One region of the Brevibacillus halotolerans genome, then DNA from elsewhere that is predicted to be linked to it. Evidence: riboswitches for the same ligand, from Rfam matches in the RefSeq annotation. Region 1 holds a riboswitch; each other region holds the start of a gene.
The links. A riboswitch is a leader RNA that binds a small molecule or an ion and turns the genes downstream of it on or off. The one in region 1 is predicted to bind lysine.

Region 1 (4,332 bases):
CATTGCAATGGTACCGACTGGATATTCTGGTGCGATATGCAGAGCAAAGATAGCATCGGGCTGATAGCAACGAAATTCAGGGCTGGCTAGCATTGGTTCCGCGCCGCCTGGTCCCTCTTCTGCTGGTTGAAAAACAAACAATAAATCGTCTTCAGCAGGACTTTTGGCAAACTCACTTAGGATGCCAAGCCCTATAGCCATGTGTAGATCATGTCCGCATGCATGCATATAGCCCTGATGTTGGGAACGAAAATCATAGCTGGTCTCCTCTTCAATCGGCAGTCCATCCATGTCAGCACGCCAAGCTAGCATTCGCTTCGGAGATGTCCCGTTTACTTTAACTAGCACACCTGTTTTCCAAGTTGTTACCTCAAGATGCTCCTGAGGTAACTGGGCAATAAATGAAAGCAAAAACTGCTGCGTTTTAAACTCGGCAAAACCAGGCTCCGGGATCTTGTGCAACTCACGGCGAATAGCTACAAAAGGGGGTGTCATTTACATAACCTCTCCCTTCACGCGGGCCGCCTGCTCTAACACGTCGCGGAAACACACCATAAGGCGGTCGATCTCCTCGCTGGTTAGGGTGAGCGGAGGCAATAGTCGAATAATCGTTTTCTGCGTAACATCAATTAAAAAGCCGGCCTCTAGCATCCCTTGTTGGATATGGCTAACCTCTTCTGGAGCTAGCTTCGTCTGAATGCCGAGCATCATGCCTTTGCCTCGAATATCAGATAGAAGCTGTGGATATTCATCAACTAAATGAGCTATACGAGCCCATAAATACTCTGCTTGCTTTTTCCCCTCTTCAAGCCATCCATCTACCAGCAGAGCTTCCATAACCGCATTGCCCAATGCTGCACTTAAAGGGGAGGGGGCAAATGTTGTCCCATGGTCTCCAGGTTTGAAAAGATTCGCCAGTTTTTCTCCAGCAATCACCCCACCAAGCGGCAATCCACCGCCGACACCTTTGGCAAATAAGATAAGATCAGGTTCCACAGTCGTATGCTGGTAAGCAAACAGTTTACCAGTTCGCCCCATACCTGTTTGAATTTCATCCATAGCAAATAGCATGTCATGTTCTTTACACAGAGCAAAAGCTGTTTGCAAAAAGCTCTCCGAAAGCGGAATAACTCCACCCGATCCGAGAACTGGCTCCATTAATAAGCAAACAGGTGAGTACGTCGTAATAATCTTTTGCAATCCTTCTATATCACCAGGAGCTACCTCATATACAGGAAATGCCGGCAACGGGTAATCCTGATAAACATGAGCTTGTCTTGTAAGCTTGACAGCTCCAAGCGTCCTACCGTGGAAGCTATTTTTTAGCACAACAATCCCAGCATTCTCTTTTCCGGTCATTTTGGCCCATTTATGCACAAGCTTGATCGCGGCTTCTGTTGCTTCAGCTCCTGAGTTACTAAAAAAAACTTTTCCCGGAATCGTATGCGTAACTAACTGCTCTGCCAATGTGATGGCTGGCTTGTTCAAAAAAATGTTGGAGATGTGCAAGAATTTCTCTCCCTGTTCTACAAGAGCTTCTACAATTTTGGGATGAGAGTGGCCCAGAACAGAGACAGCCAGACCAGTAAACAAATCAAGATAAGCTTTTCCCTCTGTATCAAGTAAATAATTGCCCTCTCCCTTTTCAATTGCAATCGGCAATCGTTTGTAGGTGGACATCAAATAGGTTTCATCTTTTTGTAGCCAATCCGTCATGGGAAGACGCCCCTTTTATTCAGCACAATCAATGACTAGCTGATATGATATATATCTTACAGTTTCTTACACGCTTATAGCTGACGTAGTTCTTGCATAATCTCTGTTTTGGATTTGGTTTTTGCATCAATTTCTTTTAGGATTCTTGCCGGTGTCCCAGCCACTACTACGTTTGCAGGAACATCCTGTGTTACAACAGCTCCCGCAGCAACCACTGAGCCTTTACCAATCCGCACACCCTCTAAAATAACAGCATTTGCTCCAACCAATACATCATCCTCAATAATTACAGGTGTGGCAGAAGGCGGCTCGATAACACCCGCTATGACAGCTCCTGCTCCAATGTGGCAATTATTACCAACCGTACCGCGTCCGCCAATAATAACGCCCATATCGATCATAGTACCTTCTCCGATAGAAGCACCGATATTAATTACTGCACCCATCATAATTACTGCATTATTTCCAATGTGTACTTGATCACGAATGATAGCACCTGGCTCAATACGCGCTTGAATTTCCTTTGTATCTAGCATCGGGATTGCAGAATTGCGACGATCGCTCTCTACCACATAGTCCTCAATGCTGTCCTTATTGGCTTCAAGCACAGGCTGTACGTCCTTCCATTCGCCAAACAATACACCTACATTGCCTGTAATAAAGGTTTTTGTATTTTGACCAAAATCAATTCCTTCTAAATTTCCCTTTACATGCACCTTCACAGGCGTCTTCTTCTCGCTCTTTTGAATAAAGCTGATAATTTCGTGGGCATTCATCATGTTCATCGAGTGTTTCCTCCTACCAATTTGGTTTATGTAATCGCTATTGCAAAATTACTGTTTTGAAAAAAGAATAACCCCTTGATAAGCAAAAAAGCAACGAGTGGATTCGCCTACTCATTGCTGGTTCTACCTTGGCAACTCATAAATAGCGCTCCACGAAAGGCGCACCTTTCATGACAAGACGTACGTTATTCACGTACACCCCAGCCGTAGATTGCCGGTCAGCAACGACTTCGGCGCATTGACCTTTTATCCTGTCCTCATCGTCCCGGCGATGTAAAGCAAACAGGATGACTCATCCGCTGCGCACCTCTATTTTGGATTATTCCTATATAATTTTCACTTCACTTTATCAGATAAACCCTTACCTGACAACCGCTTTGTACAAATGGATTTTTTAAGCAAATCGGTATAAAAGAAAAATCGAAACGGGTACGATCACAAAAGCCGTAGCTACAATCCCAACCCAACTGATCCATTGCTTTGATCGTTCACCAATTAATAAATGAACGAAGCTAAAATAGATGGGAAAAACGCCTGTACCAAAAGCAACTAATAAAAATAAAGTGCTAAATTGTTCTCCTCGGTAAAAGTTTAATCCATAGAGGAGCCAGACAAACCAAACAGCTAATAACACAAGGCCAATAAGATATGGTTTACGCATGGACGCTCTCCTTTTAAAAAATTGACAGCTTCGAAGCCTTTCCATTTAGTTATAACATACAATTCAGGAAATTTAAAAATTACATAAGTAAAAAAGCACCCCTTAAGAGGAGTGCTCCAACCATTTTGTGTTTACATATTCTGATTACTTTTTGCCTTTTTCTGCTGTGAGTGAGGAGTCTCCTTCATAAAGCTCGTATCGTAATCAACCCATACATGCTCCTCATCGTGCTTTGTTGTATCCTTCATAATTCCTTTATACAAGTAGTAGAACAAGATGAAAGAGAAGACTAAGACCCCTATGATCGGATACATAGCAATGCCGATTTCCATGGTTTTATATCCCCTTTCCAAATCATTACCAATATTATACTTTATTTAACAGAACATTCAAATGACTTTAGACACATTTTAGACATATTTTATTTCACAAAAAAGCTCTCGCTACCAATATCGCGAGAGCTTCGGCACAATTAATCCAAATCCCCTGGAAACTCCTTCATTACAGAGCTTTTCCAAATGATTTCACCTTGTTTATTGACATAACAAAAGCTATATCCTTGTTCGTCATGTGTTACCACATAAGCCAAACCGTTATGAAATACACCGCCCGATTCAAATTGAGGCTTAATTACCATTTTTCCTTGCTTGTTGATAAATCCATATTTGCCATTCACCTTAACAGAAGCAAGTCCCTCGGAAAAAGGCAATGTACGTTCATAAGTAGGTGGAAGTAAAAACTCACCTTTTTTGTTAATATAGCTTGCTTTAAAATCCCCATCCACAGCAACCATCACATCGGCTACTCCTTCTGAAAAGCTCCCAGGCTCAAAACCCTCTGGTTTCACTACCTCCTGACCCTGCTTGTTGATGAGACTATATCCCTTCTTCTCACCCGCATAGACTAGGGCCAGCCCTTCTTGAAATGGATTCGCAATTTGATAAGTAAAAGGAATGATGACCTTTCCTGTTTGATCAAGATAACCTGCTTTTCCATCCTTATAGGCTACAGTGGTACCTTCTTGAAAGCCCCAGACAATCTCATATTCTGGTTGAATCACGATTTGTCCACTCTTATTGATAAAACCATATTTATGATTTTCACCTATAGCAGCTAGACCATTTTGAAAGCTACGAGCAAATTGGAACTTGGCTGGGATCACCATCTTAT
Region 2 (4,332 bases), 110 kb from region 1:
GGATATAGAGAAAGCGCAATTCCAATTCGAATTTGAAGCAAAAACAGCTTCTTCGGGTGCTAAGGAGTATAAAAAACCAAGCTCAAGAGCACCGAAAGGGAAAAAGATTACAGAAGCGCTATATTCTACTGAGTAGAAAAGAATAAAAGTAGGCAAAGTAACAAACAAGAAAGAAAGGGGGTGTGATGTATGAATCAAGCAAGACCGATTTCCGTTAACGATCGAATAACATCGATTGATACCGTTAGAGGCATTGCGATCCTGGGTATATTTCTGGTGAACTTACCAGCTATGCTAGGAATTCAACCGCTTGACACAAGAGGATATACCAAAGGCGTTGATGCCGTGTTTCGTTTTGGTTATGACTTATTTATCCAGACAAAATTCTACTCCTTGTTTGCCTTTTTATTTGGATTGGGGTTCTATCTATTTATGAGTAGAGCAGAAGCGAAAGGGTCGCGGATGAGGTCCCTTTTTTCGATGCGTCTAGTTGTGCTGTTTCTTCTGGGATGCCTGCATTTTCTGCTTTTGTGGTACGGTGATATTTTACATATGTATGCATTAGTGGGCTTTTTACTTTTATTTTTTTATCGTCAGAAGGCATCAGCCTTGTTTGTGTGGAGCATTTTTTTAATGGCTCTGTTTATGTTGTTTATCTGGTTTGCTTATTCCGGGGATATTGATTTAGATCAGACAGTGCTACTAGAAGCTCCTTGGTTTAATGGACTAGAGGATTATGCACAAAAAGTAAGTCAACGCTATGAAATGCTAAGTGGCATCCAGATTCTCAATGTAATTATCTATATTCCTGAATTACTAGGACTTTTTTTGTTGGGATTGTGTGCAGGAAAGATCAACTTTTTTCAACGTGTGCATGAATGGAAACGTGGATTGCGCATCACTCAGATTGTCAGTCTGGTAGTAACGATTCTATTGTTTATTCCGATGTTTCGTTATTATTTCAGCCATGAAGTCTATGTGTCTGAAGAAATTCAAAAGTACATTCAATTGACGGGGAAAACGTTGTTCGTTTTTTATCTCGTATCGATTGTTCTGCTTCTGGAAAACAAACGTTTTCGAGCAAAAATGCAAGGCTTCACATATGTGGGGCGCATGGCATTAACCAATTACTTATTGCAGACATTGGTCACAGTCCTGTTGTTTTCCCTGTTTATTCCTAATACGGCAGGAATTCCGCTATGGATTGGATTTATCTTTTGTATTACGATTTATCTATTACAGATCATGTTTAGTAAATGGTGGTTATCTCAGTATGCCTTTGGACCAATGGAATGGCTGTGGCGATGTGCAACCTATCTGCAAAAACAGCCACTACGGCTGAAGCAACAAACCCGTGAACGATCATAGATAGAAGGCAAAAAACTAGTTGAAATCTAATGGTTTATCATCTATAATGGCATTATCTTTTTTAATAAAATAATAAAATCCTCATCATATCTGGTGAGGTAGAGGTTGCGGTATTTAAGAGTATGCTGGACGAGACCCAGAGATGTTGTAGACTCCATCAGAAAGGAAAGACCGCCGAAGCTTGTACAAAGACTCTGTGATGTACAGGCTGGGGCTGTTTCCGAAAGGGACAGAACTGTCACGTTTATTTGCCGAATAAGCGTGTTGTGCTATCTTCATGGAAGGTATGATGCGGGTTACGTATAAATCCGTCGACAGATTCTACAATGACGGATTTTTTATATTCCCACTCCTTCCTTGCACGTATCTTTGAAAAGATAAGGAGTGTTTTTTTATGTCTCAAGCAACAACTGGGAATGAAAGTGTAACAAACATATCGACAACTAGGGATGGGGGACAGCCACAGGAATTGAAGCGCGGTCTAAAGGCTCGACACCTGACAATGATTGCTCTTGGCGGTTCTATTGGTACGGGTTTATTCCTAGCAAGTGGTGGAGCTATCTCTCAAGCAGGCCCTGGTGGTGCGATTGTAGCATATGTAGCAATTGGTATTATGGTATATTTCTTAATGACCAGCTTGGGTGAAATGGCAGCTTATATGCCGGAGTCAGGGTCTTTTAGTACCTATGCAACAAAGTTTGTAGATCCTGCTCTAGGCTTTGCATTAGGATGGAACTATTGGTATAACTGGGCTATTACGATTGCAGCCGAGTTATCTGCCGCTACGCTTTTAATGAAATTTTGGTTCCCGAACAGTTCATCTTTATTATGGAGCGGCTTATTTTTAGCCTTTATGTTTGGATTAAACTATCTATCTGTAAAAGGATATGGGGAGTCAGAGTTCTGGTTCTCGATGATTAAAGTAGCAACCGTTATTATTTTCTTGGTAGTTGGTATCTTAATGATTTTTGGCATCATGGGCGGAGAGGCTGTAGGCTTTACGAACTTTACCATTGGCGACGCTCCATTCCATGGCGGCTTTATGGCAGCCCTTGGTGTATTTATGATTGCTGGATTTAGCTTTCAGGGTACAGAATTAATCGGGGTAGCGGCAGGAGAGAGCGACGATCCGCGTAAAAATATCCCAAAAGCCATCAAGCAAGTGTTCTGGCGCATTCTGTTGTTCTATGTTTTTGCCATTTTAGTTATTGGCTTGCTGGTACCCTACACTAGTCCGAATCTGGTAGGTGGAGAAATAGAATCGATTGCTCTAAGCCCGTTTACAATGGTATTTGAAAAAGCAGGCTTGGCATTTTCTGCCTCTGTGATGAACGCTGTTATTTTATCGGCTGTATTATCCGCGGGTAACTCTGGTATGTATGCTTCTACACGTATGCTGTGGGCGATGGCGAAGGATGGGAAAGCACCTAAATTTTTTACAAAACTAAACCGTCGTGGTATTCCGATTTACTGTTTGTTAATGACAGCATCAGTTGGGATGGTTGCTTTCTTCGCTTCTTTTTTTGGCGATGGGGTTGTTTATGCATGGTTGCTTAATGCTTCTGGTATGTCTGGCTTTATTGCTTGGTTGGGCATTGCAATTAGCCACTATCGCTTCCGTCGAGCGTTTGTAGCGCAAGGGCATAGCTTGAGTGAATTGCCTTTTAAAGCAAGATGGTTCCCATTCGGTCCGCTATTTGCTTTTATACTGTGCATCGTTGTGATTATGGGGCAGAATTACGAGGCATTTATTGGAGATAAAATTGATTGGTACGCTATGATGGTATCCTATATCGGCATTCCGATCTTCCTTGCTTTATGGTTGGGATACAAATGGATCAAGAAAACAAAGGTTGTGAAATTGCACGATTGTGATTTTAGCAGTGCACATGTAAGAGACTAGCTTGTAGTCCTTTTATATTGCTCATAGTAATCAATACAGGAAAAACCACTTCTCAAGCAAAAGGAAGAAATTCTGAGGCTTGTGAGTGGTTTTTTCTATGCTTCTTGAACGTTTCCACTCCACGTAAGCTTCTTGTCCATCGATTTTTCTTTTAAAAAAATTTAGTAAATATAAAAAGTTTGTCGAACTAGCATTCTCTATGCCGAACGTTTTAGCTGGTATCGACAAAAGAAGAAAAGTTATGCGTTCAGCGTTCGACATGATTTGAAGGCAAGCTCTTTTATACTTAAAAGCAATGAGTTAAGCAGAAAGGAGCACAACCTTCATGATTACAAGAATCCTACAAATGCGAGCACAATCCCTATCACTGCAAGAAATCGCTACAAGGTGCGAGATGACCATTGGCCAAGTGAGATACCAACTTCACAAATTTGGACTGAAGTCGCAGGCTTACAAGGAGAGCTGCCAAAGCGTAGCAGAGGAGTCCTTTATTAATTTGTTCATGGGAAAGGTTGTTAGCCCACCTTTTTATCCTGCTGTCTACCCATTGGAAACGGACAGAGGGGAGAGCTATACAACTCAGGAGAAAGACTTTTTAGCTGAACAAACCCAAGGGCAAGCTATCTTAGAAGAGAAGCGAGTCCCTTCTATAGCTGTTATTCCAACGGCACCTGACACTGTGTATATCCATTGGTCTATTTCTAAATATCGCCTGAATATGATTGCGGGGTACCTTAAGGAAGAGTGGGCGAAAATTACACAAGGAATTCGTCTTTATGAGGTGGAGGAAGGCATATCCTCTAATAGGGAGGTGGGGTATAAAGACGTGTATATGAATGAAGAAGCAGAAGCAGAAGCCTGCTACGTTGAACATTTGCAAACAGGGAAACAATACGTAGCCGAGTTTGGTCTTTATGCTTCTGGGCAATTTTGTCCTATCATGCGGTCTGAGAAAGTGAGATTGACAGCTTACCGGTACGCCGTTTGGTAAAAAATTAGGAATGGCACTCCTTGAAACGTCTAGTGCAGGAATAAGGATTTTCATGATAGAGATGTAAAGC
Region 3 (4,332 bases), on a different contig from region 1:
AGGCAACATTATGGGAATAGGAACCCCTCTTCGTATTGAGGCCTTTGACAACTCTAACATACAGGGAACGGAACCTGTCTCGGCCATGGTTGTCTTTACCGATGGGAAACCAGACAAGAAGGAGTACCGAAAATATAAAATAAAAACAGTAGAAGGCCCTGATGATTACGGTTCCATGCGAGAGGTTATTTTACGTAGATATTCTCGCCTGTTAAAAGAAAATCAGCCATTGCCAAATCTAATTGTAATTGATGGAGGCAAAGGTCAAATTAGTGCGGCGATGGATGTGTTAGAAAATGAATTAGGACTGTTCATCCCCGTCTGTGGACTCGCTAAGGACGAGAAGCATAAAACAGCGATGTTACTCTATGGTGACCCGCCTATGCCTGTAGAGCTTAAACGGGACAGCCATGAGTTTTATTTGTTGCAACGCGTCCAGGATGAAGTACACCGCTTTGCTATCACGTTTCATCGTCAGGCCCGTTCGAAAACAATGCTTTCTTCCCAATTAGATGAGATACCAGGCATAGGAGAGAAGCGGCGGAAGAAGCTGTTTCAGCATTTCGGCTCGTTGAAAAAGATGCGGGAAGCAACAGTGGAAGATTTCCGCCAGCTGGGTATTGGTGATAAATTAGCAAGAGATATTATTGCGCACTTAAGAGGATTGAAGGATGAGAAATAAGCTTATTTCTTCATAATTTTGTGTAATTGCTTTTTTACAAGTAGCTCTATGAATCTCCAGGGTAATATTTTTTTACTAAAGAGTAAGCTTTTGATGCTTTTTCCAACCGGATAACGAAAGGACGGATTAGGAGCTTTTACAATACGTAATACGGTGTGGACTACTTCTTCTGGATCGCCAGAGTGCATGGCGTTGTGCTTGGCTTGCTGTTGCAAATACTCTAAAAAGGTATGATAGGGAGACTCAGGTGAGAAAGCTGCTGCTTCTATGCTTTTTTCCCATATATCAGTTCGATATGGCCCAGGCTCTATTAGGACCACCTTGATGCCAAATGGGAGCATTTCTAAGCGTAGAGATTCACTGAAGCCTTCTAGTGCATGTTTGGAAGCGGTGTAGGGACCGAGCATAGGGAAGCCAAATTGTCCGCAAATGCTGCTCATATTGATAATGAGACCGCTCCTTTGCTCACGCATGGGTTTTAAAACCGCTTGAGTAGTGGCTACCGCTCCAAAAAAATTGGTTTCAAACTGACTGCGCCAGTCCTCTAGAGGGATTTCTTCAGTAAAACCGCCAGTCGCATAGCCAGCATTGTTAATCAATATGTCTATCTTGCCAAATAGTTGTAGCGTTTGGTCGATGGCCTGCGTAATACTATCTTGTTTCGTAACATCTAAGGGGATCATGTGTAAACGGTCCTCAATGCCACGGGCTGAAGCCTCTTGAAGAAGAGGCTCTTTTTTTGTTACATCACGCATTGTGGCGATCACTTGATAGCCAGCTTCTGCAAGAGCGATACTAATTTGTTTTCCAAAGCCGCTTGAACACCCAGTGATAAGAACAACAGACGAGGTGGATTTTGAGTTCAACTGTACGGGGGAAGGTGTGTTATTGTCCGTGTTTGCCTCGGTTTGGTTCTGTAAGGTTTTATTATCTTTCATTAGAAAGCCTCCTTTCATGTCCTATTTAAAAAGGTACGAAAACTATGCTCATTGTATCACGCTACTATCTTCTTATATCCTAAAAAGAATTGTAACGGATAAAGTAACGTGATATAATTCTGAATAATCTCATAAGCAACAACCTCACTTCCCTATACAGGAGTGAGGTAGAGGCGCAAAAACCAAGAGTACCCTCCGGAGATATGGGAATCTATGATGGAGCTGGAAAAGGGGAATTTGCCGAAGTGTGCACGCGATACCCAAGCGGTGCATGCTGGGCTTACGTTGAATAAGCGTAAGACTGTCATTTGTATGTCCTACCCGTCATGCAAATGGAGAGCTATCTCACCGGGCTGCTAAAGCTATTATTACTTGCTTTGGCATTTCCGTGAATCAGGGGAAGGAGGGACCGTGTATGTCCAGTTAGGGCAACGACTAGGTATTTCCTTTGTCGTTGCCTTTTTTGTACTTCAATTAGTAAAAAGCTTTCATTATAAATGAATCAAGGAAGGCATATGATCCAGACTAGCAGAATATACCAGAGGAGAGATTCGAAATGGAAATTGTGGTGCAAAAATACGGAGGAACATCCGTAGGCTCTGCGGAGCGTATTCAAGAGGTAGCACAGAGAATTATCCGTTATAAGGATGCCGGGTATGCCATGGTGGTTGTGGTATCTGCTATGGGAAAAACAACAGATGTGCTGGTCGATTTAGCAAAGGAATTACATGAGAGCCCACCTGCTCGTGAAATGGATATGCTGCTTGCTACAGGCGAACAGGTTTCCATTGCGTTACTTAGTATGGCCCTACAAAGCAGAGGGTACGAAGCTGTGTCCATGACAGGCTGGCAAGCTGGCATTTTAACGGAAGAGAAGCATGGAAAGGCACGCATTAGTACGATCAACAGTCAACGGATTGAGCAAGAAATACAGCAGGGGAAAATTGTCATCGTAGCAGGGTTTCAAGGAGCTAGCGAAAACGGAGAAATTACAACATTGGGACGGGGCGGGTCTGATACTACAGCGGTAACAATTGCGGCTAGTCTACAGGCTACCTGCTGTGAAATCTATACAGATGTATCAGGGGTATTTACAGCCGATCCGCGTATTGTTTCTCGTGCACAAAAGGTAAGCTCCATTTCATATGATGAGATGCTAGAATTAGCAACTCTAGGAGCTGGTGTCTTGCATCCACGTTCTGTGGAAAGTGCAAAAAAACATCGAGTTCGACTTGTGGTTCGTTCCAGTTTTACAGAAGAAGAGGGAACATTGGTTGAGGAGGAGACAAACATGGAGTTAGGCAAAGTAATCAGCGGAATAGCTCATGACAAAGATGTATCTTCTATAACGGTTATCGGAATGCCTGTAAAAGTAGGCATGTTATCCTTATTATTTAAAGCATTGGCGGACGCTTCAATTAATGTAGATATCATTATTCAAAGCACCTATCATGACAAAGCAAATAATGTTTCCTTTACGATCTCCGCTGACGATTTACATAGAACGCTGGAGACCTTGGCGGCTCATCAGGAAGAGTTAGGCTTTGAGCATGTGGAATATGAATCTGGCCTTGCAAAAGTTTCAATTGTAGGAGCTGGTATGATAACCAATCCGGGAGTGGCAGCCGATATGTTTAGTCATTTATCCAGCCAGGATATTCTCATTCGGATGGTATCTACCTCTGATATTAAGGTATCTTGTGTGATCCCGGCAGAAAAAGTGGCGCAAGCTGTAGCTACACTGCATACGGCGTTTGGATTGGATGTTTCTGCCGATGCTGTCGTGCACGCTTAATTTGTTTTAGATAAAACAGAATGTAGAGTGCTTCAAATGGACAGGGATAGGATTGGATTAATCAAGGAGCCTGGTGGAGAGACGTCCACCGGGCTTTATGTGTTTTTTCTGAATTCTATTGACAAATAGTACACTTTTTCAAATAATGGAGAGAAAAACTTTTGGAGAGGGAATTGTCAAATGATCCGAAAACTAACAGAAGCAGATTATGAAGCATTTATAGAATTGGTATCACAAGAGAGAAGCTTGAACTTATTTCTTATTGGTGATGTCGAAAATTTTGGCTTTTCTACCCCTTTTCAAGAGTTATGGGGAGAATGGTCAGCAAGTGACCAGACAAAACTCTCCGCGGTACTCCTGCGGTATTATCACTCGTACGTATTTTATGCTTTGGATAGGTTTGATCTCGAAGGGTTCAGTGAAATTATACTTGCTGACAAGAAGCTGGAGGTTTTATCAGGAAAACAAGATTCTTTGCAAGCTTTTGCAAGCCATCTTCCGAAGCATGAGATCAAAACTACCTATTTTGCAGAATTAGAAGATGACGCTCGATTATCTCAGGATGACATCAAGGGATTTGAGGTAAAAAAAGCCACAGTTCATGATGTCGTAAAAATCGTCAGCCTACGTGATCAGATACAAGAGTTTGGCAGATCTGCTGATGCAGAAGAAGCATTGAAACACACACTGGAAAGCGGTACAGGGAGAACCTATTATGTAGAGGTGAACACAGAAACGGTAGCCTGTGCTTCAACAACAGCCGAGTGTTCGATGGCTGCTATGATTGTTGGTGTTTGTACGCATCCCCTTCATCGTAAGCGGGGATATGCTAGTGCTTGTATGGTAGCGCTGTGCAGGGATGTTTTGGCGGAAGGGCGAAGCTTGTGCTTGTTTTATGATAACCCAGCGGCTGGAGC

Region 2: it holds a riboswitch for lysine, as region 1 does, so the genes downstream of both, O0550_RS03460 (amino acid permease) here and dapD (2,3,4,5-tetrahydropyridine-2,6-dicarboxylate N-acetyltransferase) in region 1, are expected to answer to the same signal.
Region 3: it holds a riboswitch for lysine, as region 1 does, so the genes downstream of both, O0550_RS02170 (aspartate kinase) here and dapD (2,3,4,5-tetrahydropyridine-2,6-dicarboxylate N-acetyltransferase) in region 1, are expected to answer to the same signal.

What each region holds. Positions count from the first base shown of each region.
Region 1 is NZ_JAPTNK010000002.1:16,773-21,104, reverse strand. Features, by position in the region: gene O0550_RS02940 (N-acetyldiaminopimelate deacetylase) at 1-495, opposite strand, end outside; gene O0550_RS02935 (aspartate aminotransferase family protein) at 496-1,716, opposite strand; gene dapD (2,3,4,5-tetrahydropyridine-2,6-dicarboxylate N-acetyltransferase) at 1,791-2,501, opposite strand; lysine riboswitch at 2,637-2,821, opposite strand; gene O0550_RS02925 (hypothetical protein) at 2,896-3,162, opposite strand; gene O0550_RS02920 (hypothetical protein) at 3,294-3,494, opposite strand; gene O0550_RS02915 (WG repeat-containing protein) at 3,635-4,332, opposite strand, start outside.
Region 2 is NZ_JAPTNK010000002.1:124,527-128,858, forward strand. Features, by position in the region: gene O0550_RS03450 (DNA topoisomerase III) at 1-136, shown strand, start outside; gene O0550_RS03455 (DUF418 domain-containing protein) at 190-1,368, shown strand; lysine riboswitch at 1,460-1,648, shown strand; gene O0550_RS03460 (amino acid permease) at 1,763-3,271, shown strand; gene O0550_RS03465 (DUF4912 domain-containing protein) at 3,597-4,262, shown strand.
Region 3 is NZ_JAPTNK010000001.1:494,452-498,783, forward strand. Features, by position in the region: gene uvrC (excinuclease ABC subunit UvrC) at 1-682, shown strand, start outside; gene O0550_RS02165 (SDR family oxidoreductase) at 685-1,620, opposite strand; lysine riboswitch at 1,781-1,971, shown strand; gene O0550_RS02170 (aspartate kinase) at 2,177-3,415, shown strand; gene O0550_RS02175 (GNAT family N-acetyltransferase) at 3,596-4,332, shown strand, end outside.